DNA from 2 places in the Parageobacillus galactosidasius genome. Region 2 is predicted to be linked to the other one. Evidence: a T-box and tRNA genes for the amino acid it is inferred to sense, from the RefSeq annotation. Region 2 holds a T-box; the other holds one or more tRNA genes.
What was found. The T-box of region 2 lies ahead of leuS (leucine--tRNA ligase). A T-box ahead of a tRNA ligase gene usually reads a tRNA of that ligase, here a tRNA-Leu.

Region 1: it encodes a tRNA-Leu, which carries the amino acid that the T-box ahead of leuS (leucine--tRNA ligase) is inferred to sense. The anticodon was not compared.

What each region holds. Positions count from the first base shown of each region.
Region 1 covers NZ_NDYL01000001.1:264,555-280,388, forward strand. Annotated here, with positions in the region: gene B9L23_RS01455 (Tex family protein) at 1-1,910, shown strand, start outside; gene cmpA (cortex morphogenetic protein CmpA) at 1,905-2,018, opposite strand; gene B9L23_RS01465 (SprT family protein) at 2,107-2,574, shown strand; tRNA gene B9L23_RS01470 (tRNA-Asn) at 2,986-3,060, shown strand; tRNA gene B9L23_RS01475 (tRNA-Ser) at 3,063-3,155, shown strand; tRNA gene B9L23_RS01480 (tRNA-Glu) at 3,176-3,247, shown strand; tRNA gene B9L23_RS01485 (tRNA-Asp) at 3,297-3,372, shown strand; tRNA gene B9L23_RS01490 (tRNA-Gln) at 3,393-3,467, shown strand; tRNA gene B9L23_RS01495 (tRNA-Lys) at 3,469-3,541, shown strand; tRNA gene B9L23_RS01500 (tRNA-Leu) at 3,547-3,631, shown strand; tRNA gene B9L23_RS01505 (tRNA-Leu) at 3,648-3,730, shown strand; tRNA gene B9L23_RS01510 (tRNA-Arg) at 3,807-3,883, shown strand; tRNA gene B9L23_RS01515 (tRNA-Pro) at 3,887-3,960, shown strand; tRNA gene B9L23_RS01520 (tRNA-Gly) at 3,987-4,060, shown strand; rRNA gene rrf (5S ribosomal RNA) at 4,328-4,444, shown strand; tRNA gene B9L23_RS01530 (tRNA-Met) at 4,634-4,710, shown strand; tRNA gene B9L23_RS01535 (tRNA-Asp) at 4,716-4,788, shown strand; gene tsaE (tRNA (adenosine(37)-N6)-threonylcarbamoyltransferase complex ATPase subunit type 1 TsaE) at 5,108-5,566, shown strand; gene tsaB (tRNA (adenosine(37)-N6)-threonylcarbamoyltransferase complex dimerization subunit type 1 TsaB) at 5,563-6,303, shown strand; gene rimI (ribosomal protein S18-alanine N-acetyltransferase) at 6,263-6,715, shown strand; gene tsaD (tRNA (adenosine(37)-N6)-threonylcarbamoyltransferase complex transferase subunit TsaD) at 6,712-7,725, shown strand; gene B9L23_RS01560 (ABC-F family ATP-binding cassette domain-containing protein) at 8,146-10,080, opposite strand; gene moaC (cyclic pyranopterin monophosphate synthase MoaC) at 10,205-10,726, shown strand; gene B9L23_RS01570 (redox-sensing transcriptional repressor Rex) at 10,716-11,372, shown strand; gene B9L23_RS01575 (twin-arginine translocase TatA/TatE family subunit) at 11,369-11,524, shown strand; gene tatC (twin-arginine translocase subunit TatC) at 11,545-12,291, shown strand; gene B9L23_RS01585 (YdiK family protein) at 12,306-12,488, opposite strand; gene B9L23_RS01590 (CPBP family intramembrane glutamic endopeptidase) at 12,493-13,227, opposite strand; gene groES (co-chaperone GroES) at 13,507-13,791, shown strand; gene groL (chaperonin GroEL) at 13,874-15,493, shown strand; gene B9L23_RS01605 (cation:proton antiporter) at 15,752-15,834, opposite strand, start outside.
Region 2 covers NZ_NDYL01000002.1:1,354,501-1,370,334, reverse strand. Annotated here, with positions in the region: gene B9L23_RS16460 (alpha/beta hydrolase) at 84-875, shown strand; gene B9L23_RS16455 (tetraprenyl-beta-curcumene synthase family protein) at 905-2,005, shown strand; gene mnmM (tRNA 5-(aminomethyl)-2-thiouridylate-methyltransferase MnmM) at 2,019-2,591, opposite strand; gene mnmL (tRNA modification radical SAM protein MnmL/YtqA) at 2,588-3,550, opposite strand; gene B9L23_RS16440 (YtzC family protein) at 3,710-3,973, shown strand; gene B9L23_RS16435 (hypothetical protein) at 3,988-4,155, shown strand; gene B9L23_RS16430 (MDR family MFS transporter) at 4,255-5,448, shown strand; T-box leader at 5,655-5,887, shown strand; gene leuS (leucine--tRNA ligase) at 5,960-8,377, shown strand; gene B9L23_RS16420 (rhodanese-like domain-containing protein) at 8,427-8,744, shown strand; gene B9L23_RS16415 (sporulation protein Cse60) at 8,999-9,178, shown strand; gene B9L23_RS16410 (BaiN/RdsA family NAD(P)/FAD-dependent oxidoreductase) at 9,188-10,462, opposite strand; gene B9L23_RS16405 (putative polysaccharide biosynthesis protein) at 10,587-12,215, shown strand; gene B9L23_RS16400 (hypothetical protein) at 12,236-12,448, opposite strand; gene B9L23_RS16395 (pseudouridine synthase) at 12,560-13,282, shown strand; gene B9L23_RS16390 (DeoR family transcriptional regulator) at 13,463-13,684, opposite strand; gene pepV (dipeptidase PepV) at 13,948-15,360, shown strand; gene B9L23_RS16380 (MFS transporter) at 15,444-15,834, shown strand, end outside.

The DNA of each region.
Region 1 (15,834 bases), on a different contig from region 2:
TCAATGCTACGAAACTGCAGCAAGTGGAAGATTTGTATCGTCCTTATAGACAAAAACGACGTACAAAAGCCACCATTGCCAAGGAAAAAGGGTTAGAGCCTCTTGCGGAATGGTTATGGACGTGTCCAATGAGGCCGCGGCCGGAAGAAAAAGCACAAGAGTTTATTCAACCAGAAAAAGAAGTACGTACCGTCGAAGAGGCGCTTCAAGGTGCGAAAGACATCATCGCTGAAAAGGTATCGGATGATGCACAATTTCGCCAATGGATTCGCCAGCACACATGGAAAAAAGGCGTGATCATATCGACTGTCAAAGAGTCGGAAAATGATGAGAAAAAAGTATATGAAATGTATTACGAATATGAAGAGCCAGTACATAGGATTGTTCCGCATCGTGTATTAGCGCTCAATCGCGGCGAAAAAGAAGGAGTGTTGCGTGTTTCCATTCAGGCGCCGGTAGAAGATATTATGACATACTTACAAAAGCACATTATTACAAATCCGCAATCTCCCGCCGCTTCCCTCCTTTCTGAAGCGATTGAGGACGGCTACAAAAGGCTTATTGAACCGTCAATCGAGCGGGATATTCGCAATGAATTAACCGAAAAAGCGGAAGAGCGGGCGATTCATATTTTTGCGGAGAACTTACGCAAGCTATTGCTTCAGCCGCCGTTAAAAGGGAAGATTGTTCTTGGTATAGACCCTGCCTATCGAACGGGATGCAAGATGGCGGTGGTCGACGAAACAGGCAAATTGCTGAAAATCGATGTCATTTACCCTCATCCCCCGCAGCAACAGATAGAAGAAGCGAGAGAAAAGTTAATCCGCATTATCGAAGAATATCATGTCGAAATGATTGCCATTGGGAACGGAACTGCATCAAGGGAAACGGAGCAATTTGTGGCGGACACCTTAAAACAAGTAGATAAAGAAATTTTTTACCTTATTGTCAATGAAGCGGGAGCGAGCGTCTATTCCGCCTCTGACCTTGCCCGTCAAGAGTTTCCAGATTTACAGGTAGAAGAACGGAGCGCAGTTTCGATCGCAAGGCGTGTACAAGACCCGCTTGCCGAACTGGTGAAAATTGATCCAAAATCAGTAGGAGTTGGCCAATATCAGCACGACGTTTCACAAAAAAAATTAGCGCAATCATTGCAGTTTGTCGTGGAAACCGTTGTTAACCAAGTTGGCGTCAACGTCAACACTGCCTCCGTCTCTTTATTGCAATACGTATCAGGGCTTACGAAAACAGTATCGGAAAATATCGTAAAACGCCGTGAGGAACAAGGAAAATTTAAAAACCGCGAGGAATTAAAATCGATACCGCGGCTTGGTGCTAAAACATATGAACAGTGTATCGGATTTTTACGCATTATTGATGGAGACGAACCGCTCGACCGTACGCCGATTCATCCTGAGCGGTATGAAGAAGTGAAAAGGCTGTTGCACCAAATTGGTTTTACAACTGAACATATCGGAAGTGAAGAGCTTCGTCAGGCATTGCAATCTCTTTCCATTCCTGACACGGCTGCTGAACTTGGCATCGGAGAATTGACATTACAAGACATTATCGACGCTTTAATTCGTCCAGAACGTGATCCTCGCGATGAGCTGCCAAAGCCGTTATTACGAAAAGACATTTTAAAAATGGAAGATTTAAAAAGGGGAATGGAGTTAGAAGGGACGGTGCGGAACGTCGTCGATTTCGGAGCGTTTGTGGATATTGGGGTTAAGCAGGATGGGCTTGTTCACATTTCAAAATTAAGCAAGCAATATGTACGTCATCCGCTTGACGTTGTATCAGTAGGCGATGTGGTAAAAGTTTGGGTTGACAATGTAGATCTCGATAAAGGAAGAATTTCTTTATCTATGATTCCACCGGAAGAATCAGAAAAAACACTGCTTTCATGAGCAGTGTTTTTTCCGATAAAAAAACCAGCATTGATTTAGCAATTTGATTTGGTAACGATTTTTTTCATAATAGGCTCGTCTCATTTGATTTTTTAACCATGTTGGCATAACAGTCGACCTCCTGTAACAGAAAGGTTAGTATATAATGTATGTATGGTTGGTCTGTCCTGTGTCAAAAAAGTAAGGAGTAACGAAAATGAAACAAAGTGATTTGCAACGGCTTGTCGAAAGAGTGTCTTTACAATTTTTCAAAAAACCGTTCAAACATACAGCGACATTCAATCCAAGGCTTCGAACAACGGGAGGACGTTACATATTACAAACTCATAACATTGAACTAAATAAAAAATATTACGAAGCGTTCGGAGAAGAAGAGCTTATTGCCATTATTAAGCATGAATTATGCCATTACCATCTTCATTTGGAAGGAAAAGGATATCGCCATCGTGACCAAGACTTTCGTGATTTATTACGACAAGTTCAGGCTCCCCGCTATTGTCGGCCACTCCCTCAGCAAGCACAACAAAGAACAAAAAAAGTTTACGTGTATGTTTGTTCTAAGTGCAGTTTAAAATATAGACGGAAAAAGCGGGTCAATACAGACAAGTATGTTTGTGGACAATGTGGCGGAAAACTAATGTTGGATAACGGCGGAGAAATATGAAAGCACGTTTTGCCGTAGTTTCATTTTTGTGCATTTATAGGGGCAAGCCTAAAAAAACAAACAATATTTTTGTTAAAAAAGTGTTGACAGCTATTGTTTGTATATGCTAAATTATAAAAGCCGTCGCCAAAAGGCGATGGATGATAAATGAATACAAAAGCTATTGACAACCATCACTCAGCTCAATATAATAAAGAATGTCGATTGTCCAAGTTCGTAAGTAATTGGGAAGCGATGAAAAAGTTTGCTATGATTTTTATTCCGCAATAGCTCAGCGACGAGCGATACTTCTATGAATTTGCTACGAGTTGCCTCGACGCATCCAACAACTTTGAGTTCGCTAGCAGAGGAAGAGGCAACGAACTGGAAAGTTATGATGTTTTGCAACAAGATAACTACATTTCCCTTTATTCCGCAATAGCTCAGCGGTAGAGCAACCGGCTGTTAACCGGTAGGTCGTAGGTTCGAATCCTACTTGCGGAGCCATTGGAGAAGTACCCAAGTGGCTGAAGGGGACGGTTTGCTAAACCGTTAGGTCGTGTCTTTACGGCGCGCGGGTTCAAATCCCGCCTTCTCCGCCACTTTTGATATATTTTGTCGTGGCCCGTTGGTCAAGTGGTTAAGACACCGCCCTTTCACGGCGGTAACACGGGTTCGAATCCCGTACGGGTCACTGCTGATGGGTGTTGGGGTCTATAAAGCACCAACCCCATTTTATTGATGGTCCCGTAGTGTAGTGGTTAACACGCCTGCCTGTCACGCAGGAGATCGCGGGTTCGAGTCCCGTCGGGACCGCCATTTAGATACTTTATTTACATTGGGCTATAGCCAAGCGGTAAGGCAACGGACTTTGACTCCGTGATGCGCTGGTTCGAATCCAGCTAGCCCAGCCATGAGCCATTAGCTCAGTAGGTAGAGCATCTGACTTTTAATCAGAGGGTCGGAGGTTCGAGTCCTCCATGGCTCATTTTTGCGGGTGTGGCGGAATTGGCAGACGCACCAGACTTAGGATCTGGCGCCTTACGGCGTGGGGGTTCAAGTCCCTCCACCCGCACCACTAACTTAATAAACATGCGGTCGTGGCGGAATGGCAGACGCGCTAGGTTGAGGGCCTAGTGGGGGCAACCCCGTGGAGGTTCAAGTCCTCTCGACCGCATAAATACAAAAAAAATACTTGTGATTTATTTCAGGAAGTGCTAAAATATAATTCGTTGTTTCCAAAATCAATATTTGCGCTCGTAGCTCAATTGGATAGAGCATCTGACTACGGATCAGAAGGTTAGGGGTTCGAATCCTCTCGAGCGCGCCATTTCGGGAAGTAGCTCAGCTTGGTAGAGCACATGGTTTGGGACCATGGGGTCGCAGGTTCGAATCCTGTCTTCCCGATTTATTTAATCTTAATGAATAAACATGCGGGTGTAGTTTAGTGGTAAAACCTCAGCCTTCCAAGCTGATGTCGTGGGTTCGATTCCCATCACCCGCTCCATAATTAACAACTAATGTTTCAGGGAATGCTCCTTGAAAACTGAACAAAACGAAGCGTCCACAACGAAAAGCGAAGGCGACTTGACACCTTCGGTGTCGGCGCCGAATTAAAGCCAATCAACTTTCTTTTTGGAGAGTTTGATCCTGGCTCAGGACGAACGCTGGCGGCGTGCCTAATACATGCAAGTCGAGCGGACCGAACGGAAGCTTGCTTCTGTTCGGTTAGCGGCGGACGGGTATAATAATATGTGGCCAATTGAAGTGCTTGCCTAGTGACAATAGCGGAGAGGAAACACCCGTTCCCATCCCGAACACGGAAGTTAAGCTCTCCAGCGCCGATGGTAGTTGGGGCCAGCGCCCCTGCGAGAGTAGGTCGTCGCTAGGCTATTTATATGATTAATTTATTTCTTTCTATCGTCGCGGGGTGGAGCAACGAGCTTAAGCTCCATCGAATAAGCTACGAGTTGCCTCGACGCATTTGACATCTTTGAATTAGCTAGTAGAGGAAGAGGCAACGAATTGAATTAAAGTTTTCCAATCATTTGTTCCTAATTCAATCATTCCTTTCTATCACCGCGGGGTGGAGCAGTCCGGTAGCTCGTCGGGCTCATAACCCGAAGGTCGCAGGTTCAAATCCTGCCCCCGCAACCAATATTGGTCCCGTAGTGTAGTGGTTAACATGCCTGCCTGTCACGCAGGAGATCGCGGGTTCGAGTCCCGTCGGGACCGCTTAAGGTTGAATGCATTTTAATAAAATTCTTGCGTAGGAAACGAAACAGCCTTGTTTCGTTTTTTTATTTCTCCTTAGGAAGTGGCTTCCTAGGGTTTTTTTATTTTTTTTAGATGTGCAACTAGCTTACTGCAGGTTGGACTCATCCTTTAAGAAGATTGACGAAGGAAGCCGATAACTTTAGTCATTGTGTAGAGGCATAGATGCTTCTTTTCAACAATATTAAATATTAGCAGGGAAAGTGGTAACAAGTGATAAGAATATGATAAAATTTCAGAAGCGAAGGTTATCATTATAAAAATGTAAAGGTGAAACGTGATGAAACGTTATGAACTGATTATGCACTCTCCTGAGGAAACGATGCATCTTGCTTCAAGATTTGGAGAACAGTTAAAAGCAAAAGATGTCATTACATTAGAAGGGGATTTAGGCGCGGGAAAAACGACGTTTACAAAAGGATTAGCCAAAGGATTGGGAGTAAGGAAAACGGTTAGCAGTCCTACTTTTACGATTGTGAAGGAATATAAAGGGCGTCTCCCCCTTTATCATATGGATGTGTATCGTTTAGAAGATACAATGGAGGATCTCGGTTTTGACGAATATTTTCATGGTGATGGTGTCACTGTCATCGAATGGGCACATCTTATCGAACCACAGCTACCACCGGAAAGATTGAACATTTATCTGTTTCACCATGGGAATGATGAGCGAAAATTAGTGATTGAACCAATCGGAGAACGATATGAACAGTTATGTAAGGGGATTTTAGAGTCATGAAAATATTAGCGATTGATACATCAAATGTGGTAATGGGAGTCGCATTAGTGGAAGACGATATCGTAAAAGGAGAAATAGTGACAAATATAAAGAAAGACCATTCCACGCGCGTAATGCCGGCAATCCAGTCTTTATTGAAAGATTGCGGTGTATCTCCCAGTGAACTAGAGTTAATTGTTGTTGCGAGAGGGCCCGGATCTTATACGGGAGTGCGCATCGGAGTAACGATTGCAAAAACATTAGCATGGGCATTAAAGATCCCGATTGTAGGAGTATCTAGCCTTGAAGTGTTAGCAGCGAACGGAAGGTATTTTTCGGGTGTTATCGCTCCGTTTTTTGATGCGAGAAGAGGTCAAATTTATACAGGATTATATCGCTATAACGGCGTACAACTAGAGTGTATAGAAAGTGACCGAATCGTTTTGGCCGATGAATGGGCGCACAAACTGCAGGAAAGACAGGAGAAAGTGTTATTTATCGGAGCCGATATCGCCTTATATAAAGAAACGTTTCAGCAACAACTTGGCGATTTTGCGGAATTTGCGCCGTCTTCGTTACAATTGCCTCGCCCAGGTGAGTTAGCGCTGCTTGGAAAAAATAAAGAAAAAGAGAATACTCATACTTTTGTGCCTAATTACGTTCGCCTTGCCGAGGCAGAAGCAAAATGGCTTGCCAAGCAAAAAGGGGAAAACAAATATGGGGATGAAAATTCGATTTCGCTCAATGACCTTAAATGATATTGATGCAGTATTGCAAGTGGAGCATGCTTCTTTTACGTCTCCTTGGAGCAGAGAAGCATTTTATAATGAGCTTGTTTATAATCGTTATGCCAAATATATCGTAATGGAACATAACGGCCGCATCATTGGCTATGCGGGAATGTGGGTCGTCATTGATGAAGCGCATATTACAAATGTAGCTGTATTGCCTGAATATCGCGGCAAAAAATTAGGGGAAGCGCTAATGCGCAAATTAATGGAAACAGCAAAGCAACTTGGGGCTGTCACCATGACATTAGAAGTTCGTGTTTCTAATCATGTAGCCCAATCTTTATATCGAAAATTAGGATTTCTTAATGGCGGTATCCGCAGACATTATTATCCAGATAATTTAGAAGATGCTCTTGTAATGTGGGTGAAATTATCATGAATCATGACATATATGTTCTTGGAATTGAAACGAGCTGCGATGAAACCGCGGCGGCAGTTGTGAAAAATGGAACGGAAATTTTGTCTAATATTGTGGCTTCCCAAATGGAAAGCCATAAACGATTTGGCGGAGTCGTACCAGAAATCGCCTCGCGCCACCATGTCGAGCAGATTACGCTCGTTATTGAAGAAGCGATGCGTAAGGCGGATGTTTCGTTTCAACAGTTGAGTGCTATTGCAGTGACGCAAGGTCCAGGATTAGTCGGCGCTCTTTTGATTGGTGTGAACGCGGCGAAAGCGTTAGCGTTTGCCCATGGTCTTCCGCTTGTAGGCGTTCATCATATCGCCGGGCATATTTACGCGAATCGGCTTGTTACGGAAATGAAATTTCCGTTGTTATCTCTTGTGGTTTCAGGAGGACATACGGAACTTGTGTACATGGAGGGGCATGGCAAGTTTCAAGTCATCGGCGAAACGAGAGACGATGCGGCGGGAGAAGCGTATGACAAGGTGGCGAGGGCATTAAACCTTCCTTATCCGGGCGGACCGCATATTGACCGTCTTGCACAGGAAGGAAAGGTGACCATTGATTTGCCTCGTGCATGGCTGGAAGAAGGGTCATATGATTTTAGCTTCAGCGGGTTGAAATCGGCGGTATTAAACACGCTTCATAACGCGAATCAGCGTGGAGAAATCATCGACCCGAAAGATATGGCAGCCAGCTTTCAAGCGAGCGTAATCGATGTGCTTGTGACCAAAACCGTCAACGCAGCAAAAGAATATAATGTCCGTCAAGTGCTGCTTGCGGGCGGAGTCGCCGCAAACAGAGGATTACGAGCGGAGTTGGAGCGAAAAATGGCTGAATTAGACCATATCGAATTGGTTATTCCGCCTTTATCGCTTTGTACCGACAATGCGGCGATGATTGCGGCGGCAGGAACTGTTTTATTCACACAAGGAAAACTTGCCGACATGGCATTGAACGCAGATCCAAGTTTAGAACTAGATTAAACGAAAAGGACTTCTTTCAAGATATGTCTTGAAGGAAGTTCTTTTTTTATATAAAAATGTGTAACTTTTTTCGTTGAACGGAGTGAAAGGAAGAGAGATAAAGTATCTTTGAACAGATTAGCTATGAGCGTTTTACATGGTGGAAAAAGGAAAAACCAATTTTTTATTAAAAAAATAATCATGTGAATATATTTATCCACAAATTGTGGATATTGTGGAAAAAGAGAAAGAATCTTATTTTATTAGGGATGAAATAACCACAAATTTTTTCATATAAAAACGGCTTTTTTTGTGGATAATGTGGAAAAATCCGTGAATAACTTAAATTGTGGGAAAAAAATTGGGGATAAGTTTGTGGGTATGTGACTAACTAAAAAACATCCACGGGTATGCACAACCGTGGATGTTTTTTCGCAATTATTATTGTAATGTATGAAGTGTTTCCCATTCTTCTAGTAATTTTTCTAATTTTCCCTTCATTTCGTCACTCTCTTTTGTTAATTTTTGTACTTTCTCATGGTCTTGATAAATTTCTGGATCGCATAATTGTTCGTCGATGTATGCGATTTGCTGTTCTAATTCGCTAATTTCTGTTTCAATTTCTTCAATGCGCCGCTTGCGCTGTCGTTCTAGTTTTTTCGCCTCTTTTTCCTGTTCGTAGCTAAGTTTCGATGATGCCTCTTCATGAGAACGGCCTGTTTGTTTCTCGGAAGCGAGACGTTCTAGCTCCAGCATTTCCGCCTTTTTTGCGACATAGTAGTCATAATCGCCTAAATACTCGGTAATTCCGTCACTAGAAAGCTCATATACTTTCGTGGCAATTCGATTAATAAAATAGCGGTCGTGAGAAACGAATAAAATAGTTCCGGGATATTCGATTAAGGCGTTTTCGAGCACTTCTTTACTGTCTAAATCAAGATGGTTTGTCGGTTCGTCTAAAATAAGGAAATTGGCTTTTTGCATCATTAGTTTGGCAAGCGCCAGTCTCGCTTTTTCACCGCCGCTTAAGGCCGATACAGGTTTTAATACATCGTCTCCAGAGAATAAGAAGCTTCCGAGCACGGTGCGGATTTCTTTTTCCGTTTTGTCAGGGTATTCATCCCAAAGTTCATCGAGCACGCGCTTATTCGAGGACAAATCAGCCTGGTTTTGGTCGTAATAGCCGATTTGCACGTTCGAACCGTAACGGAAATGTCCTGATTGCAGCGGAAGTTTGTTTACAATCGCTTTTAACAACGTTGACTTTCCGATTCCGTTCGGTCCGACCAAGGCGATGCTTTCACCGCGCGTGATGCGGAAACGAATGTTGCGAATGAGCGGCTTGTTCTCATCATATCCGACTGCGACATCTTCAGCGATTAATACGTCATTTCCGCTTTGCCGTTCGATGTCAAAAGAAAAGGAAGCAACTTTTTCGTCTCCTGCTGGTTTTTCCATTCTCTCCATTTTTTCTAACTGTTTTCTCCGGCTTTGCGCACGTCTTGTTGTGGAGGCACGGGCAATATTGCGTTGAATAAAGTCTTGGAGTTTTGCGATTTCTTCTTGTTGTTTTTCATACAGTTTTCGTTCTCGTTCATATTCGGCTGCTTTTTGTTCTAAGTAACGGCTGTAATTTCCTGTGTATCGTTTCAATGTTGTCCGTGACAGCTCATATACTTGGGTGACAACTTTATCGAGAAAGTAGCGGTCGTGGGATACGATAAGAATAGCGCCAGGATATGTTTGCAAGTATTGTTCGAGCCATGTTAATGTTTCAAGGTCTAAATGGTTTGTCGGTTCGTCCAAAATAAGCAAATCAGGCTTCATTAAAAGCAGTTTTCCAAGCGCCAGACGAGTTCGTTGTCCGCCGCTTAACGATTGAACGGGAGTCGTCATATAGTCATATTTCGCAAATTGTAAGCCGTGTAAAATCGAACGAATATCCGCTTCGTATTGATAACCGCCTTGTTCTTTATAGCGTTCTTGCAATGCATCATAATCTTTTAATAATTTTTCATAGCGGGAAGAATCGGCGATTAGATCAGGGTCTCCCATTTGCAGCTCCATCTGGCGAAGTTGTTTTTCTATTGTTTTTAGAGGAGCAAATACTGTCATCATTTCTTCCCAAATGGATAAAGAGGAGTGTAGACCGCTATCTTGAGCAAGATATCCGATCGATACTTCTTTTGGTTTGATGATTTCTCCACTATCGTAAGACATCTCACCAGCAATAATTTTTAATAGTGTCGATTTTCCTGCTCCGTTTCTTCCGACGAGCGCAATTCTATCTTTGGATTGTATTTCTAATTTTATATTCGATAAAATAAGGTCAGCACCGAAATATTTTGTTAGTTGATTGACTTGTAAAATAATCATTGTTGTTCACCTCTCGTTTAACAATAATAGTGTAGCGTAATTTGTTTTCTTATCGCAATAAAACAAAACGATAAAAGACAGATGTCTAAAAATAGTGTATAGTTTATAAATGGGGGAGATATGTGTGTCATCATTTACGCATTTTAATGAACAAGGCCGTGCAAAAATGGTCGATATTACGGAAAAAGAGGATACCATTCGAGTAGCGGTAGCACAAACGAGCGTGACCGTAAATAAAGAAATTTACGAGAAAATGACAAATCGCATGATTGAAAAAGGGGATGTGCTTGCTGTTGCGCAAGTAGCCGGCATTATGGCCGCAAAAAAAACGTCTGATTTAATTCCAATGTGCCACCCTCTTATGTTAAAAGGTGTCGACATCCAATTTGCATGGCATGTCGAGGAAGAAAAAGCGCTTTACCAATTACTGATCACCGTAACGGTAAAAACAAAAGGAAGTACAGGTGTGGAGATGGAAGCGCTGACGGCTGCTTCTGTTTGTGCACTGACCGTGTATGATATGTGTAAGGCGCTAGACAAAGGGATGGTGATTGGCCCAACCTATTTAGTGGAAAAATCAGGTGGGAAATCAGGCCATTATCAACGAGAAAACAGTAGTGTTGGGGGATTTGCGAATGAACAATGAACAACCAAAAATTCCGCAAGCAACTGCAAAACGTTTGCCACTATATTACCGCTTTTTGAAAAATTTACATGCTTCAGGAAAACAACGAGTTTCTTCTGCGGAATTAAGTGAGGCAGTAAAAGTTGATCCCGCGACCATTCGCCGTGATTTTTCCTATTTCGGTGCGCTTGGCAAAAAAGGATACGGATATAATGTCAATTATTTATTATCTTTTTTTCGCAAGACGCTTGATCAAGATGAAATTACCGAAGTGGCGTTATTTGGAGTCGGGAACTTAGGGACAGCGTTTTTAAATTATAATTTTACAAAAAATAATAATACAAAAATTGTGATGGCATTTGATGTCGATCAAAAGAAAGTAGGAAAAGAAGTTGGCGGTGTGCCAGTATATCATTTGGATGAATTGGAAAATCGCCTTCACGAAGGAATTCCTGTTGCGATTTTGACCGTACCGGCTCCTGCCGCTCAATGGATTACGGACCGTCTCGTTCAAAAAGGGATTAAAGGAATTTTAAACTTTACACCCGCTCGATTGAACGTACCGAAACATATTCGTGTCCATCATATTGATTTAGCGGTTGAATTGCAATCATTAGTCTATTTCTTAAAAAATTATCCGGCCGATAAAGGAGAGAATGAAAAGTGAAATATTTGTTAATTGTGCTTGTTATTTTATTATTGTTTGGAACGAAAAAACTTCCGGAGCTGGGCAAATCGCTCGGTCAATCGCTGCGGGAATTTAAGGATGCCACTAAAGGATTAACAGACGAGGATGAAAAAAAACCAGACCAATTATGATTTGTTAGGATGATTGAAGTATGGACGATAAAGAAATGTCGGTGTACGAACACCTGGGAGAATTACGAAAGCGACTTATTATTGTTCTTGTGTTTTTTGTCATTGCCCTTATTGCTAGTTTCTTTTTCGTGGAGCCCGTCATTTTATATTTGCAGCGAACGGACGAAGCGAAGGAATTAACGATGAACGCCTTTCGTTTAACAGATCCAATAAAAATTTATGTTCAATTTGCGTTTGTTCTTGCGTTTGTTCTTACCGCGCCAGTTCTGCTTTATCAAATTTGGGCGTTTGTCAGTCCTGGGCTGTATGAAAAGGAACGAAGAGTCACGTTAAGCTACATTCCGATTTCGATCTTTCTCTTTTTAGCTGGCATTAGTTTTGCGTATTTCATCTTATTTCCTTTCGTCGTTCGTTTTATGCAAAATTTAGCGTCCCGTCTCGGCATTCATCAGGTGATAGGGATTAATGAATACTTTGAATTTTTGCTTCATCTGATCTTGCCATTTGGAATTGTATTTCAGCTGCCGGTAGTTGTGATGTTTTTAACAAGGCTTGGCTTGATTACACCGATGTTATTAATCAAGGTGCGCAAATATGCTTATTTAGCATTATTGATTTTAGCGGCGGTCATTACGCCGCCAGATGTGCTGTCACAAGTCATTGTTATGATTCCGCTTTCGATTTTATATGAAGTGAGCATTTGGATTTCGAAAATAGCTTATCGCAAAGCGCTATTGGCGCAGACGGAACAAGAAAACCTCCCGTGAATGCGGCGGGAGGTTCATTTTTTAAAGTAAAGTACTAACAGACGTATCGCAGTTCCAAAATCAAGCGTAGCTATTATCGCAAGAACGATCGTGAAAAAATTCCAAATGGTTTCATCCGCACTTTGAATCGACAAGTAAGTGAATAAGATGCCCATAAGAAAATAGAAAAAAGCGAATTGTAATGGTGACCTTTTCATCGTACTAAAAGCCTCCAATAATGAGTTGTATCTGTTCTGTTTGACGCATCATTTTTTCTATCTCATCCGCAAATATCGTTTGTATTAATACGACGAACGTATTCATAGTGACGTGGGCAAAAATCGGAACGAAAATACGCTTTGTTTTCGCGTAAAGAAACGCGAAGGTAAATCCCATTGTCGCATACAGCAGCAGGTGTTCGAACTCCATATGGACAACCGCAAATAAAAGAGAACTAACTAGTGCGGAAATGAAGAAATTATATTTTTGATATAGTGTTCCGAAAATAATTTTGCGAAAAATAATTTCTTCTAAAATCGGTCCGATGATAGAAGTAACGACCATCAATAATGGGGTGACTCGAATAATCTCGACAATTCGTTTTGTATTTTCTGAACCGGGCTCGATGCCGAGCAAGCGCCATTCAATATTGGCGGCAATGCTTTGGGCAAACAAGGCTAAAAAGACGCCGCCAATGGCCCACATCCATGCCGCAGATAACGGAACGCTATAACGGGTGTGCCGCTGTTTTATATCTTCACGCAAGAAAAAGAGAATGATGAGAAAGGCGATGGAAAAGCTGATAACCGCCCAATAGCCAGAGGCGATCTCTGTTGCCACAAAGTCATTTTTTGCGTGTTTTCCAACACCGAGAAAATGCAACAATGGGACCCCTGCAATACCTGATAGCTGCATGATGACATACGTAATAATGACATACCAGTAGCGTCGTTTCAATGAAACTTACCCCTTTGCCGATAAAATAATATAGTGATACTTCCCGTATTGTAGCACATCTTCTATAAAAAATGACAAAAAAAGAATGGATTGTTGTTTAGGTTTGTGGAAATGTGAAATAATTAAAAAGGGCAGGAAACGAGAAAAAACATATTATTTTTTGGTGTTTCCCACTTGCAAAAAAAAGAGAAGTTCATTAATATTATAAGTGTGTTAGCACTCAGTTAAGACGAGTGCTAATAAGAACGGCGAAAATTATTATCAAGGAGGTTGTTTTCCGTGTTAAAGCCATTAGGTGATCGCGTTGTCATTGAAGTGATTGAAACAGAAGAAAAAACTGCAAGCGGCATCGTATTGCCAGACACTGCGAAAGAAAAGCCACAAGAAGGCAGAGTTGTTGCTGTTGGTAAAGGTCGCGTGCTTGACAGCGGTGAACGTGTAGCTCCAGAAGTAGAAGTTGGCGATCGTATTATCTTCTCGAAATATGCTGGTACAGAAGTAAAATATGATGGCAAAGAATACTTAATTTTACGTGAAAGCGATATTTTAGCTGTTATTGGTTAATATAGCATTGATAACATAGATATGCAAAAATAATATTTAACAAAATACTTAACGATTCTATTTCATAAGGAGGTAACGGGGTATGGCAAAAGAAATTAAATTCAGCGAAGAAGCTCGTCGTGCGATGTTACGTGGTGTGGACAAATTAGCTGATGCGGTAAAAGTAACGTTAGGTCCAAAAGGCCGTAACGTCGTATTAGAGAAAAAATTCGGTTCTCCATTAATTACAAACGACGGTGTAACAATCGCGAAAGAAATCGAATTAGAAGATCCATTTGAAAACATGGGTGCGAAGCTTGTCGCTGAAGTTGCAAGCAAAACAAACGATGTTGCTGGGGACGGTACAACAACGGCAACAGTTTTAGCGCAAGCAATGATCCGCGAAGGATTGAAAAACGTTACAGCTGGCGCAAACCCAATGGGCATCCGTAAAGGTATTGAAAAAGCGGTTGCTGTGGCAGTAGAAGAATTAAAAGCAATCTCCAAACCAATCAAAGGAAAAGAATCGATTGCTCAAGTTGCGGCTATCTCTGCAGCTGACGAAGAAGTTGGCCAATTAATCGCAGAAGCAATGGAACGTGTTGGTAACGACGGTGTTATCACATTAGAAGAATCAAAAGGCTTCACAACAGAATTAGATGTTGTGGAAGGTATGCAATTTGACCGTGGTTATGTATCTCCATACATGATCACAGATACAGAAAAAATGGAAGCAGTGCTTGAAAATCCATATATCTTAATCACAGACAAAAAAATCTCTAACATCCAAGACATCTTGCCTATCTTAGAACAAGTTGTTCAACAAGGCAAACCATTATTAATCATCGCAGAAGATATCGAAGGCGAAGCGCTTGCAACATTAGTAGTAAACAAACTTCGCGGTACATTCACTGCTGTAGCGGTAAAAGCTCCTGGCTTCGGTGATCGTCGTAAAGCAATGCTTGAAGACATCGCAATCTTAACTGGCGGTGAAGTTATCTCCGAAGAACTAGGACGTGACTTAAAATCTACAACAATCGCATCACTTGGCCGCGCTTCAAAAGTTGTTGTAACAAAAGAAAATACAACAATCGTAGAAGGCGCTGGCGATTCTGACCGCATTAAAGCCCGCATCAACCAAATTCGTGCTCAATTAGAAGAAACAACTTCTGAATTCGATCGTGAAAAATTACAAGAACGTCTAGCAAAATTAGCTGGCGGCGTAGCGGTAATCAAAGTTGGTGCAGCTACAGAAACAGAATTGAAAGAACGCAAATTACGCATCGAAGACGCGCTCAACTCTACTCGTGCCGCTGTGGAAGAAGGTATCGTAGCCGGCGGTGGTACAGCATTAATGAACGTATACAACAAAGTTGCTGCGATTGAAGCAGAAGGCGATGAAGCAACTGGTGTGAAAATCGTTCTTCGCGCAATTGAAGAGCCAGTTCGCCAAATCGCGCAAAACGCTGGTTTGGAAGGCTCTGTCATTGTTGAACGCTTAAAAACAGAAAAACCTGGCATCGGCTTCAACGCGGCTACTGGTGAATGGGTAGACATGATTGAAGCTGGTATCGTAGACCCAACGAAAGTAACTCGTTCCGCACTTCAAAACGCAGCTTCTGTTGCCGCTATGTTCTTAACAACAGAAGCAGTTGTCGCTGACAAACCAGAAGAAAACAAAGGCGGCAACGCAGGCATGCCTGACATGGGCGGAATGATGTAATCCCTATAAAAAACAAGGAACACTGGGAGTGATCCCGGTGTTCCTTTTCTTTTTGGATAGAGGGAAGAGAAGAAACGGAGTCTACAGTATTTGCATAGAGAGGTCTTCTTTTGGAATGTAAACGTCTTTTCGACCGATCGGTTGCATGAATACATCCCCGAGTTGCCGCTTGTCCGGTAACTGAGCGTCCACTCGGGGGAAGCAAATAAGAGATGGATCTGAAGTAAGCGAATGGTAAAGAAGGCGTTGCAGACGCTATTATTTTTCCGCAGTTTCCAGTCGTTCCTTCTGCTTCTCTTTTATTACCTTCTTATCCCATTTAAATACTTTATTGAGTAGTT
Region 2 (15,834 bases):
TTTCCTTTCATTTTATAAAATGGTTCAGTATTATTTATTATTGTACAGATAGTGGCACGATTCGTAAACGGAGGAGATTGACGATGTGGAAATGGGAGGCAAATGAAGGAAAAGGAACGGTTGTGATTGTCCACGGAGCCGCGGAGCACCACGGGCGCTATCAATGGTTGATCGAGCAGTGGGTGAAAAGCGGTTATCATGTTGTAGCAGGAGATTTGCCTGGACAAGGGCGGACAACGAGAAGAAAACGTGGACATATCCAATCGTTTGATGAATATATTAATGAGGTGTCCGATTGGATCACGGAAGCCAAACAATTTCATGTACCGGTATTCCTTCTTGGACATAGCATGGGAGGGCTTGTTGTTATCCGTACATTGCAAGAAAAACGCCCTTCTGTACAAGGGGTTATTTTATCTTCGCCATGTTTAGGACTTGTATCGTACCCATCGAAAGGGCTTGATATGTTATCAAGAGTATTAAATTATATCGCGCCATCCCTTTTGATCGATTCAGGATTGTCTGTCGAACTGGCAACAAGAAATAAAGAAGTACATGAGACGGATAAACATGATGAGCTTTATGTGACGAAAGTATCTGTCCGCTGGTATCGTGAATTAGTAAAGGCGATGGAATTGGCTTCTCGCCGTATTCAGAAATTCCCTGATATCCCATTGCTGCTCATGCAAGGCGGGGACGATAAAATTGTCGATAAAACAGCTGTAAAAGAATGGTTTGACCGTTTGCCGATATCGGAAAAAATGTATAAAGAATGGAACAAATTATATCATGAAATTTTTAATGAACCGGAGCGGGAAGATGTTTTCTTATATGCAAAATCGTTTTTAGATACACAATGCCGACTATATCGCTAGACAATGTAAACATATCTGAGGTGAGCCTGTTGAAAATCCCGACACATCCGATCACTCTTATGAAAAAAGTCTATCGCGACGTCTTTCCGGTAGTGCATCGCGAATTAGCCTATTGGAAACAAAGAGCACAAAATATTCCAGACCCGGAACTTCGAAAACAAGCGTTGGCAAGTATTGAAACAAAAACGTTTCACTGTGAAGGAGGCTCCATTTTATCGTTATTAGCAGGGAAGGAAATGGAAGAGTGTATTCGTTTTATTGTCGCTTATCAAACGATCAGCGATTATCTTGATAATTTATGTGATCGAAGCACTTCATTAGATCCGCTTGATTTTCGAGCCCTTCATGAATCGATGCCTGACGCGTTATCGATTGATGCCGAAGTTTCGAATTATTACCGCCATCGTCAAGAACAAGATGACGGTGGCTATTTGCATGACCTTGTACGAACATGTCAAAGTGTTTTAAAGAAAGTGACACATTACGATAAAATTGTTCCGTTTTTGCATGAATTAGCTGGATATTATTGTGATTTACAAGTACATAAACATGTGCATGTAGACGAGCGAGTACCGCGTCTTGAGAAATGGTTTAAACAATATAAAGATCAGCTTCCACCAATGGAATGGTATGAGTTTTCTGCTTGCTCCGGTTCTACGCTGGGCATTTTTTGCTTAGTTGCCTATGCGTTTACAGAAACATTTCATGAGGAAATGGCAAAACAAATACGCGACGGTTATTTTCCTTATATTCAAGGGCTGCATATTTTGCTTGATTATTTTATTGATCAAGAAGAAGATCGTTTAGGAGGAGATTTAAATTTTTGTTTTTATTATCCCGATCAGTCCGTTTTGTTAGAGCGGCTTTGCCATTTTATCGAAGAGGCGGACCGCCATGTGAATCAATTGCCGCATGGGGAGTTTCATCGTCTCATTCATCGAGGACTTCTTGGTTTATATTTATCGGATGAAAAAGTAAAGAAACAAAAAGAACTCCGCCGCCTTGCGAAAAAGCTTATTCGTTTAGGCGGAATCAATTCTTGGTTTTTCTACTGGAACGGGAGAGCGTATCGTCTGTGGCAAAACAAGCTTTTATCATCTTCCAAACAAAAGAGGCTGTCTCTTTCCTAAAGGGACAGCCTTTTTATCGTTTTTCGATGGCAATAATAAAAGGAGGATTGTTTTTTTGATTGATGAATTCATATTTTAATACGTGAGCGCTCTTTTGATCCATTGACTTTACATAATGAAGAAGCGCATCCCGTTCGATGGCGCCTTCCGGATGGCCATGATAAACAACGAGAACGATGATCCCTTCTTTCGCCATAATTTGCATCAATTGCTCAATGGCGCGGATCGTTGAATCAGGTTTTGTTACGATTCGCTTATTACCGCCAGGCAAGTAGCCGAGATTAAACATTGCTCCGGTGATGCGGCCATGATAAATAGAGGGAATTTTTTCGATCAGTTGATCGTGGCTTGCTTGAAATAACGTTACTCGGTTTAACATATTGTGTTCTTGAAGGCGGGCCGATGTTTTCGCAATCGCCTCTTTTTGAATGTCAAACCCAAATACGTGTCCAGATTCTCCAACGCGCTGGGCTAAATAAAGCGTGTCATGCCCGTTTCCGACCGTGGCGTCGACGGCGATATCTCCTTCATTCACCGCAAGATCCATCAATGTTCGGGTAAAAGGAAGGATTTTGGCCAATTTCATTGTTTCATCACTTCTTTTTTGTAATATTTCCCTTGATAGCTGTCGCGGCGTTCAAGTTCCGCATCAATTGCGTTTAATACTTCCCATTTATTGACGCTCCACATTGGACCGATCATTAAGTCGATTGGGCCGTCCCCTGTAATTCGGTGCACAATCATTTCTGGAGGTAAAATTTCTAACTGATCACAGACAAGGTTCACGTATTCTTTAAATGACAAAAATTTGACTAGCCCTTTTTCATATTGCTTTACCATCGGTGTTCCTTTTAACAAATGAAGCAAGTGAATTTTAATCCCTTGAATGTCCATGCTTGCCACTGTTTTTGCTGTTTCCATCATCATATCGTAATCTTCAAGCGGAAGCCCGTTAATAATATGAGCACAAACGCGAATGCCATGTTTGCGAAGTTTTTCAACTCCTTTTACAAAGCATTCAAAATCATGTGCACGGTTAATAAGCATGGCTGTCTGTTCATGAACGGTTTGCAAGCCCAGTTCGACCCATAAATAAGTGCGCTCGTTCAATTCGGCCAAATATTCGACCACATCATCAGGGAGACAATCCGGGCGAGTCGCAATGGACAATCCTACAACTCCGTCTAAGTTAAGGACGGTTTCGTATTTTTCCCGCAATACATCTACGGGAGCGTGTGTATTCGTAAAAGCTTGGAAATAAGCTAAATATTTCCCATCCTTCCACTTTTTATGCATTTTTTCCTTAATGTTATTAAATTGAGTCACAAGGTCATCAGCACGATTGCCCGCGAAGTCGCCAGAACCTGCCGCGCTGCAAAACGTACATCCGCCATAAGCGACTGTCCCATTGCGATTCGGACAATCAAAACCGCCATCAAGAGCGACTTTAAATACTTTATAGCCAAACGTTTGTCGTAAATGATAATTCCATGTATGGTAACGTTTATGATCGTTTGTATATGGAAATGGGTTGAACTGTTTCAAAACAAACAGCCGCCTCCTTATTTAAAATAACATCATTTCAGCATTGTAACATGATTAGCGGGAAAAATCGACTATTGCCAATCATTAACGTGATATTCGCAAAATGAAATGTGCACATTAAAAGATGAAACAAACGATTATACGCTTGGAGGGAACATAATGGCAACGCGGCAATCGGTCGATGAATTTTTGCAGCATTGCGAAGATGTCATTCGCTATGCAAAAGAGCAATATACAGAGGCGCAAAAGCAAGAGCATTATAATGACCTTGAATATACACAAGCACAGCAAATGTTAGAGAGCGCAATCAATGATTTGGCGCATTTAGCGCTTAGCTGTAATGCGCAACAGCGCGAGCAGCTGCATCGGATGCGTTTGCAGCTTCAACAATTGCAAAATGAAATGATTTTGTTTAATCATTAAGGAGGGCGTACGTCGTGAAAAAACGTTCCAAACAAAACAATCCTGAGCAAAAGACGAGAAACGGCATCAACAATCATGATATCGAATTAGGAAAAGATGTTGATCCGGTGAAACAAGCGAAAAAAGCGTACGAACAAACAGGCGGGCAGCCGCAAAAATCGAAACAGCACGTCGAAGAGTAAAAAAGCTTGTCGACAAAGTCGACAAGCTTTTTTATTGCCTTTTTTCATCCATCTACATACAATTTACTTTGTTACTCAAATATTGAAGGAGGATTACATATGCCCCGTGCGCTTTGGATATTAATGATCGGCATGGCCATCAACGTGACAGGGGCTTCTTTTTTATGGCCGATGAATACGATTTACGTTCATGAGCAGCTTGGCAAATCACTCTCTGTCGCTGGAATGGTGCTCATGCTCAATTCCGGAGCAAGCGTGGTTGGAAACTTAGCCGGAGGGCTATTGTTTGATAAAATTGGCGGTTTTAAGTCGATGATGATCGGAATTGTCGCGACGATGTCCGCGCTTGTTGGCCTTGTTTTCTTTCATGGCTGGCCGCATTACGCCATCTTTTTAACGATCATCGGGATGGGAAGCGGGATTGTATTTCCAGTAGCGGCTGCGTATGCGGGAGCAATTTGGCCAGAGGGCGGAAGACGGGCATTTAACGGGCTTTATGTCGCGCAAAATATTGGCGTGGCAGTTGGTTCGGCGCTTGGCGGCGTAGTCGCGTCGTATTCGTTTACGCTTATTTTCCTTGCCAATTTATTGCTATACGCCGTCTTTTGCTTGCTTATCGTGTTTGGATTGCGTCATGTCCGCGCTGTCAAAGCGGCAAAATCAAAGGAGGCCGAAGCAGTGAAAGGAGAGGCGCGGGCCAATTGGTACGCGCTAGTGACGCTTTGTATCGGTTATTTTTTATGCTGGATCAGCTATGTGCAATGGCCGACGACGATTGCTGCTTATACGCAGACACTTCATATTCCGCTGCGGCAATATAGTCTCCTTTGGACAATCAACGGCGCGCTGATTGTATTGGTGCAGCCGCTCTTGTCTGTCGTGATCCGGCGATGGATGCCTTATATCAAGAAGCAAATGCTGGTCGGGTTTGCGATTTTTGTCGTTTCGTTTGCTTTATTGCTAGAAGCAGATTCATTCGTGGAATTAGCCGTTGCGATGGTCGTCTTGACGATGGCGGAGATGATCGTCTGGCCGGCGATTCCAACGGTGGCAAGCGAGCTCGCTCCTGCAGGGAAAGAAGGGTTTTACCAAGGATTTGTCAACAGCACGGCTACCGCAGGGCGGATGGTCGGTCCGGTGCTTGGCGGGTTGATCGCTGATTACGCTGGCATGAAACCACTGTTTTCCGTACTTGTTTTCTTTTCCGCACTTTCGCTTGTCACGACGTTCTTCTATGACCGGAACTTGCCAAAGAAGCAAAGCAAAGGGAAACAAACGCTTACAGTAGGGTAGACATGTTCTCTGCTTCATTTTTTATCTGAAAAAATATGGAGGTTGACAATCCTCATCGAAAACGGCATATATGAGCTGAATCCGCGGGAAATGTGGCATAGAATAGATGAATAACACAAGCGACGCGCGGATATTGACAATCTCTATTTTCCCTACTTGCAATAAAACGACAAATTTTTTAAAATATTATACACGAACAATATCGGTAAATAACGGTGAAAAGGAGTAGTAGTGAACAAAACGGACTGCAGAGAGTTGACGGCTGGTGCGAGTCAACCGAAGTTTGTTCACGAACTCGCCTTGGAGTTGCGAACATGAGCGGCTGTGTGGTTGCCTCGTAATGTTCGCCGTGAATCTGCGTTAACGATATTGAGTGAGCATGCGCTGATGCATGCTAAGAAGGGTGGTACCGCGGGAATTTTCACCTCTCGTCCCTTTTGGGATGGGGGGTTTTTTCATACGTATTTTCGTTAACAATGATGGATATGAAAAAAGAATAGGAGGAAAGACAATGAGCTTTAATCATCGGGAAATCGAAAAAAAATGGCAAGAATACTGGGAAAAAAATAAAACGTTTAAAACGGTCGATGACGATGACAAACCGAAATTTTATGTGCTAGATATGTTCCCGTATCCTTCGGGAGCTGGGCTTCACGTCGGACACCCGGAAGGCTACACAGCGACGGATATTTTAGCACGAATGAAGCGAATGCAAGGATATAACGTGCTTCATCCGATGGGATGGGACGCTTTCGGATTGCCTGCTGAGCAATACGCTCTTGATACTGGAAATGACCCTGCGGAATTTACGGAGAAAAACATTAATACATTCCGCCGCCAAATTAAATCGTTAGGATTTTCGTACGACTGGGACCGAGAAATTAATACGACCGATCCGAATTACTATAAATGGACACAATGGATTTTCTTAAAGATGTATGAAAAAGGATTAGCTTATATGGATGAAGTTCCGGTCAACTGGTGCCCGGCGCTAGGAACGGTGCTGGCAAATGAAGAAGTAATTGACGGAAAAAGCGAACGCGGCGGCCATCCAGTCATCCGCAAACCGATGAAACAGTGGCTGCTTCGCATTACAGCGTATGCGGATCGCCTTTTGGAAGACTTAGAAGAGCTAGATTGGCCGGAAAGCGTTAAAGAAATGCAGCGAAACTGGATTGGGCGCTCAGAAGGGGCAGAAATTCGTTTTGAAGTTGATGGCCATGATGAAACGTTCACTGTCTTTACAACTCGCCCAGATACGCTGTTTGGCGCAACATATACCGTGTTGGCGCCTGAACATCCTCTTGTCGAAAAAATTACAACTCCGGAACAAAAAGCGGCAGTAGAGGCATATTTAGATACAATTAAAAGCAAAAGCGACCTTGAGCGTACGGATTTGGCGAAAGAAAAAACAGGAGTATTCACCGGTGCATACGCGATTCATCCGGTCACTGGCGAGAAGCTGCCAATTTGGATTGCTGATTATGTGTTAATGAGCTACGGTACGGGCGCGATTATGGCCGTGCCAGCACACGATGAGCGCGACTATGAATTTGCGAAAAAATTTAATTTGCCAATCAAAGAAGTGGTCGCCGGCGGCGATATTGCGAAAGAAGCGTATACGGGCGACGGAGAACATATTAACTCCGATTTCTTAAACGGTCTCAACAAAGAAGAAGCGATCAAGAAAATGATTGAATGGCTAGAAGCCAATGGAAAAGGGCAAAAGAAAGTCACATACCGCCTCCGCGACTGGTTGTTCAGCCGTCAGCGCTACTGGGGCGAACCGATCCCGATCATCCACTGGGAAGACGGTACCATGACGCCGGTGCCGGAAGAAGAACTTCCGTTAAAGCTTCCAAAAACGGATCAAATTAAACCGTCGGGTACAGGAGAATCGCCGCTTGCGAACATCGAAGAATGGGTGAATGTCGTCGATCCGAAAACAGGAAAAAAAGGACGCCGTGAAACGAATACGATGCCGCAATGGGCAGGAAGCTGCTGGTATTATTTGCGCTATATTGACCCGCATAACGATAAACAGCTTGCCGATCCGGAAAAATTGAAAAAATGGCTTCCGGTTGACGTGTATATCGGTGGGGCGGAGCATGCTGTACTCCACTTATTGTATGCGCGCTTCTGGCATAAATTTTTATACGATATTGGCGTTGTACCGACAAAAGAGCCGTTTAGAAAACTATTTAACCAAGGAATGATTCTTGGGGAAAACAATGAAAAAATGAGTAAATCAAGAGGAAATGTCGTCAACCCGGACGATATTATCGAAAGCCATGGCGCCGATACGCTCCGCTTATACGAAATGTTCATGGGGCCACTTGAAGCGTCCATCGCATGGTCAACAAAAGGGTTAGACGGGGCGCGCCGTTTCTTAGACCGTGTTTGGCGCTTGTTTGTCGGTGAAAATGGCGAGTTGAATCCGAAAATCGTTGACAATCCAGAAACAGATACACTAGAGCGAGTGTATCATCAAACGGTGAAAAAAGTAACGGAAGATTATGAAGCGCTTCGTTTTAATATAGCGATTTCGCAATTGATGGTATTCATTAATGAAGCATATAAAGCGCCGGTATTGCCAAAAGAGTATATGGAAGGATTTGTGAAACTATTATCACCGGTTTGCCCGCATATTGGGGAAGAACTATGGCAAAAACTCGGCCATAATGATACGATCGCATACGAACCATGGCCAACATATGATGAGTCAAAATTAGTTGAAGAGGAAGTCGAAATTGTTGTTCAAGTAAATGGAAAAGTAAGAGCAAAACTGCGTGTACCTGCAGATCTATCAAAAGAAGAGCTTGAACAGATGGCTATGCAAGACGAGAAAATTCAAGAACATATTGCAGGAAAAACAGTGCGTAAAGTGATTACTGTACCGGGAAAATTGGTGAATATCGTCGCAAACTAATCGCCCCTCCTTTTCTTGAGGGAGAAATGTTTGAAAAGGGGATTGGATGATGGGAGAAGTTAAAGAAATTACAGCAGCAGAAGTAAAAGAAAAACTCGAACGCGGTGAAAAACTAAATTTAGTCGATGTGCGCGAAGATGAGGAAGTGGCGCTTGGCATGATCCCTGGCGCCAAACATATCAAAATGGGGGAAATTCCAAGCCGGCTCGATGAATTCAATAAAGAGGAAGAATATATTTTCGTCTGCCGTTCCGGCCGGCGCAGCGAAATGGTTTGCCGCTATTTGCAGGAGCTAGGCTACCATGTCCGCAATATGGTGGATGGGATGCTGGCATGGGAAGGGGATACCGTTCCGAAAAAATATTAAAGGTCATTGATTATTTGTGAAGATATAAAAAAAGCGTTTGGCTATTTGGTCTGGAAATAGCTGAACGCTTTTTTCTTTAATTGTTTACGTGAAATATAACGATATAACAAATCTTAATGCGGCAGAATGTATGAAAGGTTAGGGAGAGTTCTTTCGCTGATATTCTATTTTTAGGAAAGTGAAGGAATTTCTCTTTGTAAATGGAATGAGTAAATGAGGGGAAACCATAATGGGGGAGGAAGGGAAATAAAAAAATGTATAAAGTAAAATTATTTGATGAAGAGCATGAAAAAGATTTAGAACGCGCGGTGAATGCGTTTTTGGCAGGACTAAAAGAAGGGCAGCTGATTGATGTGAAATATAATGTTGCGATGATGGAATCCGAAGGAGAGCAAATTTATTGCTTTTCAGCAATGGTTATTTATCGGACCTAACGCCATCCGTTAGGTCCGTAAAGCGATTGCGTGGTTGGCTGCGTTTACTCCGGCAAGTCTTCCAGTGACAAGGGCTGCTGTGATGTTATATCCCCCTGTATAGCCATGAATGTCCAAAATTTCTCCGCAAAAGTAAAGCCCCTCCATCAATTTAGAAGCCATTTTTTTCGGATGAATTTCTTTAACGGAAACGCCTCCGCCAGTGACGAACGCTTTTTCTAGCGGCAATGTGCCGTGAACGTGAAACGTAAATTGTTTACAATGTTGAATGAACGTTCGAATTTTTTCGTGCGAAAGCATTCCGGCCGGTGTTTGCGGATCGATATGGCTTTGTTCGAGTAAAAATAATATATATCGCTCCGGTAGCAAGCCTTTCAACACGTTTTTGATCGCTTTTTTAGGCTCTTCCTTGCATAGATGGGCAATGTGCTGAAACAGCTCTTCCTTATTTTGATCAGGAAGTGCGTCAATGCTCATCATAACCGCGTCTTTGCCATGCTTTTTCAGCTCTTTTACGACAAATTGGCTGCAGCGAAGGGCGGCGGGACCGGAAATGCCGAAATGGGTAAACAGCATGTCCATTCGATGGGTAATGATCGGTTTTCCGTTTGGTTTCAGGACGCTTAAAGCGACATCGCGCAACGACAATCCTTGCAGTGTCCGCTCTTGAATAAACGGTTCATTTGATGTAATCGGAACCTCGGTTGGAAATAGTTCGGTGATCGTATGTCCTGCCTTTTCCGCCCAAGCATAGCCATCGCCGGTAGAGCCTGTTTGCGGAATCGATTTGCCGCCAACGGCGACAACAACTGCTTTTGCGCCAATAAATTCGCCTGTTTTTAGCGTTACGCCGATCGTTTTTCCATGCTCGTATTCGACGTTGGCAACCGGTGTGTTGAGCCGAATGTCTACATGCAGCCGTTTTAATTCGTTTACTAACGCTTGTACAACAGATTGCGCGTTATCGGTCACCGGAAACATGCGGCCATGATCCTCTTCTTTTAACTGTACGCCTAACCGTTCGAAAAAGCGGATAATATCTTCATTATTAAATTCAGAAAAAGCGCTGTATAAAAACCGTCCATTTCCTGGAATATGTTTAATAATTTCCTCCACTGGAAGGCGGTTTGTTACATTGCATCGCCCACCGCCGGAAATGGCAAGCTTCCGCCCGAGCTTGTTCCCTTTTTCAATAAGAAGCACTTTTGCGCCCTGTTCCGCAGCGCCAATTGCCGCCATTAATCCCGATGGCCCTCCCCCAATAACAACAACTTCATATGTCATCTTCTTCACTATCCTTTCCTTCTGGATTATAATGGAGCGGGGGAAATTTTCTCGACCTGACCAAAAATATGATAAAATAACATAGTTATTATTTTCAATGTGATCAAATTAGGGAAGGGATGGTATGTCTACCTCAAAATTATTGCGCGGGACGTTTATTCTGACAGCTGGTGTTATGATTTCCCGGATTCTCGGTTTAATTTATGTCATTCCTTTTTATCATCTTGTAGGGGAAGAAGGCGGTGCGCTTTACGGATATGGATATGTGCCGTACCAAATTTTTCTCAGCCTTGCTACAGCAGGACTGCCACTGGCGGTTTCCAAGTTTGTGTCCAAATATAACGCTTTAGAAGAGTATCGTGTCGGTTATGTGCTATTTCGATCGGGATTACGATTAATGATCGTTACCGGCATCGTTTCTTGTGTTGTTTTATATACCATTGCTCCATGGATTGCTCCGTTTGTGATTGATGAACGTGCGAACGTCAATTCTACTGATGACGTCGTAACTGTTATTCGCGCGGTAAGTTTTGCGCTTATTATCGTTCCGGTCATGAGCTTAATCCGCGGTTTTTTCCAAGGCCATGAATCGATGGGGCCGACAGCGCTATCACAAGTAGTTGAACAAATCGTCCGCATCACCTTTTTGTTAATCGGTTGTTACGTTGTGTTGCGCGTATTTGAAGGTTCTCTCGTTACGGCAGTCAGTGTGGCAACGTTTGCTGCATTTGTCGGCGCACTCGGTGGGCTCGCTATTCTTATTTGGTATTGGTGGAAACGAAAGAAGTATCTGGATGATTTATTAGAGAGAGATCGTGGACAAGTCACGCTTTCCTTGAAAGAAATGTACAAAGAATTGTTTCTGTATGCAGCGCCGTTCGTTTTTGTTGGGCTGGCGATGCCGCTTTACCAGTTAATTGATCAGTTTACCTTTAACCATGCGATGGCGAACATAGGGCTTGGGAAAATTTCTGAGCATGCTTATTCTATTTTTAATATATGGGCGCAGAAACTTGTCATTATTCCGGTAACGCTCGCGACATCGTTTAGTTTGACGCTGATTCCAACGATTACAAAGGCGTATGTAGAAAAAGACCGGAGATCGTTGCGAAAATATTTAAACCAAACGTTTCAAGTCGTCATGTTTTTAACATTGCCTGCCGTTGTCGGCATGGCACTTCTTGCAGAACCAGTTTATGCCGCGTTTTATAGCTATGATCCGCTTGGAGAGCAAGTGTTGCGCTGGTATGCGCCAACCGCCATTTTGTTCGCATTGTTTTCCGTGACAGCGGCGATGCTGCAAGGCATTAATCAACAACGTTTTTCGGTCGTCAGCTTAACGATGGGACTTTTTGTGAAACTGTTACTCAATACGTTTCTTATCACAAAATTGGCGACGATTGGCGCGATACTTGCGACGATGTCTGGTTATTTTGTTTCGGTTGTATTTAATTTATGGATTATTAAAAAATACACCAACTACCAATATCAGTTTGTCATGCGCCGCACGATTTTTATTGGAATATTAACGGCGCTTATGTCAGGATTTGTTGCGATTGTGCAGCTGCTTTTGAAATCAATGCTGCATTATCATGGCGGAAGAGTGGAATCGATCGTGATTGTTGCGATTAGTGCGCTTATCGGCGCTGGGGTGTATTTCTTTTTCAGCGAACGGTCTGGGCTGCTTGCCTCGCTGTTTGGAAATCGATTTGCGTTTTTGCAGCGCAGAAAGGAAAAGAAGGCGGTCTCTTAGCCGCCTTCTTTTCTAAAAGATTAAAATTGTTCAAAAGGAAGCCCAAGTCGGCGCTCGACGCGTTGCAAACGGCGGTTAAGGCGATTGAGACGATCTTCATGACGCTGTAACGTCCGTTCGATCCGATTCAGTTGCTGTTGAATGTTTCCGAAACCTCCTGGGAAGCCTGGGCCAAAAGGTTGAGTAGGTTGTTGACGATAATCATCTGTCACTGGAAGATAATAATAATTCATTATGGGCAAATCTCCTTTCTTCTTTTTTCTTTCATAGTGTATGGAAATAGGAAGAATGCGGACTAGACAAACGCCTAATTGAAGCAAATTTTTTAAAAGGTGGTGAAAACATTGGGATTGCGTATTGATAAAATGCTCGCCAACATGGGGTACGGGACAAGAAAAGAAGTAAAAAAATTGCTGAAATCAGGAGTCGTCAAAATTGACGGGGTTGTGGTCAAAGATCCGAAAACACAAGTCAACCCGACGGAGCAGGTCGTGACAGTGCGGGGAAAAGAAGTGGAGTATAAAGAATTTATTTATTTAATGATGAACAAACCGCCGGGAGTCGTTTCGGCGACGGAAGATGTGGTGGAAGAAACGGTTGTTGACCTGCTAGAAGAGGAAGATCGCGTGTTTTCGCCATTCCCAGTTGGGCGTCTGGATAAAGATACAGAGGGGCTTTTATTGTTGACGAATGATGGGCAATTAGCTCATCAGCTGCTTTCCCCGAAAAAGCATGTGCCGAAAACGTATTTTGCCGTTATTGAGGGGGAAGTGACAGAGGAAGATGTGGCGGCATTCCGCCACGGGGTGGTGTTGGATGATGGTTATGAAACAAAGCCAGCGGAACTGGTGGTTTTAAAATCGGGACTTCGTTCGGATGTGGAGGTAACGATCACAGAAGGAAAGTTTCACCAAGTGAAGCGAATGTTCCGGGCGATAGGTAAACGGGTCGTTTACTTAAAACGGATTCAAATGGGGCCTCTTGTGCTTGATCCGTTGCTAGATCTTGGTGAATATCGAGAATTGACGGATGAGGAAGTGGAGATGTTAAAACAATTTCGCCCATGAACCTTCCTCCCTTCACTCCGTTTAGAGGAGGAGAGGCTTCTCTGGGATTAAAGCTGAAAAAAAAGGAACCGCACTTAGGTTCCTTTTATATGCAAACTAATACGTATTCTTTTTTGGCATGTTGAGGCTTATTCTTGTCTCGCTATAACCTCTCACCTTTCTCTCTCTTCTTCGCACCCATTAAGAAGATATTCGTACCTTCTTATTGGTTGTCGTCCATTTGCCTTTGCTAGGGCTGCGAACTAGGTCGTTATACGCTAACACGTTTAAATCACGCTGAATCGTTCTTGGGGTGGTGCCAAACTCATCAACAAGCTCTTGTGTCGTTACGGTTCCTTTCTCACTAATGTACATGTATACGGATTTAATCCGTGTTAGCATACGATGTGTTGAAGGTTTCAAAAAACCACTCCCTATCATTGCATAATTCGCATGGCACAACATCGCTGCTTCTGAGATGAGAGATTATATCTTGCTGTGATTTACTATCATTTTACACGAAAATAGATGAAAAATGCTACCTATTTACCGATATTAACAAAATATTTCAATATTTTTTAATAAGATATTAATATTATCGTAAAAAAAGAAAACTTTGACTTCATTTCTTCGTTTATGTTACGGTTGCAGCAAGAAAAAAATGAAAAAAGAAAGGAAGAATGGCGATGAATATCGATTGGATGGAAGAGGTATTGAAGCGAAAAGAGGCGCTTATTCAAGATACGCAGGCGCTATTGCGCATTCCGAGCGTTCTCGATGAAGAGAATGCAACAGAAGAAGCCCCACTTGGACAAGGAGTATACGAGGCGTTGCAGTTTTTATTGCAGAGGGGCCAAGAAGAAGGGTTTGCGGTAAAAAACGTCGATGGTCTCGCGGGACATCTTGAAATCGGGCAAGGAGAGGAACTCATCGGCGTATTATGCCATGTGGATGTTGTACCACCGGGAGATGGCTGGTCAAGCGACCCGTTTGCTGCAGAAATCCGTGATGGGAAATTATATGCTCGCGGCGCGATTGACGATAAAGGACCGACAATGGCAGCATTTTATGCTATGAAAATTGTGAAAGAACTCGGGTTGCCATTGCAAAAACGAGTGCGTATGATTGTTGGAACAGATGAAGAAAGCAAGTGGCGTTGTGTCGAACATTATTTTAAGCATGAGGAAATGCCGACAATGGGATTTGCTCCGGATGCGGATTTTCCGATTATTTACGCGGAAAAAGGAATTGTCGATATGGATTTGCGCAAGCCATCAATAGGAACACAGGAAGAAAGTGAAATTCGGCTGCAGTCGTTCCAGGCAGGACGACGTTATAATATGGTTCCTGACTTTGCTAAAGCGGTATTGCTCGTTCGTGCAGACCGGCAACAAGAAATCGAACAGCAGTATCGCCAGTTTCTTCATGAAACGAGCATGAATGGAAATGCTGTTGTGGAAGGCAATACCGTTACTCTTCAATTAGAAGGAATTTCCGCTCATGCGATGGAACCAGAAAACGGGAAAAATGCAGGTTTATGGCTGGCGAAGTGGCTATCAGATGTTGCGTTGGATACGCAGGCGCAATCGTTTATCCGTTTTGTGACGGACTATTTCTTTGCCGATTCTCGTGGAAAAGCGTTAGGCATTGCTTACAACGATGAGATTACCGGCGATTTAACAGTCAATGTTGGAATATTATCATATGATGCGCAAGCTGGAGGAAAGCTTGGCATTAACATACGCTATCCGGTCACCAATGATATAGAACAAACGAAGCAAAAACTACAGAACATCGCAGCGCAGCATGGTTTTGCGTTGGAACATTTTAGCGATTCAAAACCGCACTATGTTGATCCAAATCATGTACTTATAAAGACGCTTCAACGCGTATACGAAGAACAAACAGGAGAACGCGCTTCCTTGCTTTCCATCGGCGGCGGTACATATGCCCGTTCGCTGAAAGCGGGAGTAGCGTTTGGACCGCTGTTTCCGGGACGGCCGGATGTGGCGCATCAAAAGGATGAATATATCATGATCGATGATTTATTGAAAGCAACGGCGATTTACGCTCAGGCAATTTATGAATTAGCAAAATGAAAAAATTCTAAACATATGTTACGATAAAGAAAAACCGCTCTTTTTAGGGCGGTGCTTTTTCATGAAAGGATGCGGAATCAAGTATGGAGGCAGCGTTAAAACGAGGGGAATCGACTGGTAAGTCCACATTTTCGTTATTTTATTTCTTTGTATTTTTTGCATTCGGAGCATTATTTCCGCTTTTATCCGTATATTTACAAGAAGTGGTCGGTCTTTCGGGAACAGAAATTGGAGTCATTATGTCCATAAGTCCAGTCACAATGATTTTTGTACAGCCGATTTGGGGAATGATTACCGATTATACACGTAAACCGGTTTTCGTTCTGACAATCGCACTATTAGCTACTTCATTCATTGGACTAATGTATTCATTTGTGCATGAATATCATTGGCTTATTGTCATGGCTGTTTTACTGGCATCCGCCCAAAGCGCGATCGTTCCGATTTCCGACAGCATTACGCTTCATTATGCGC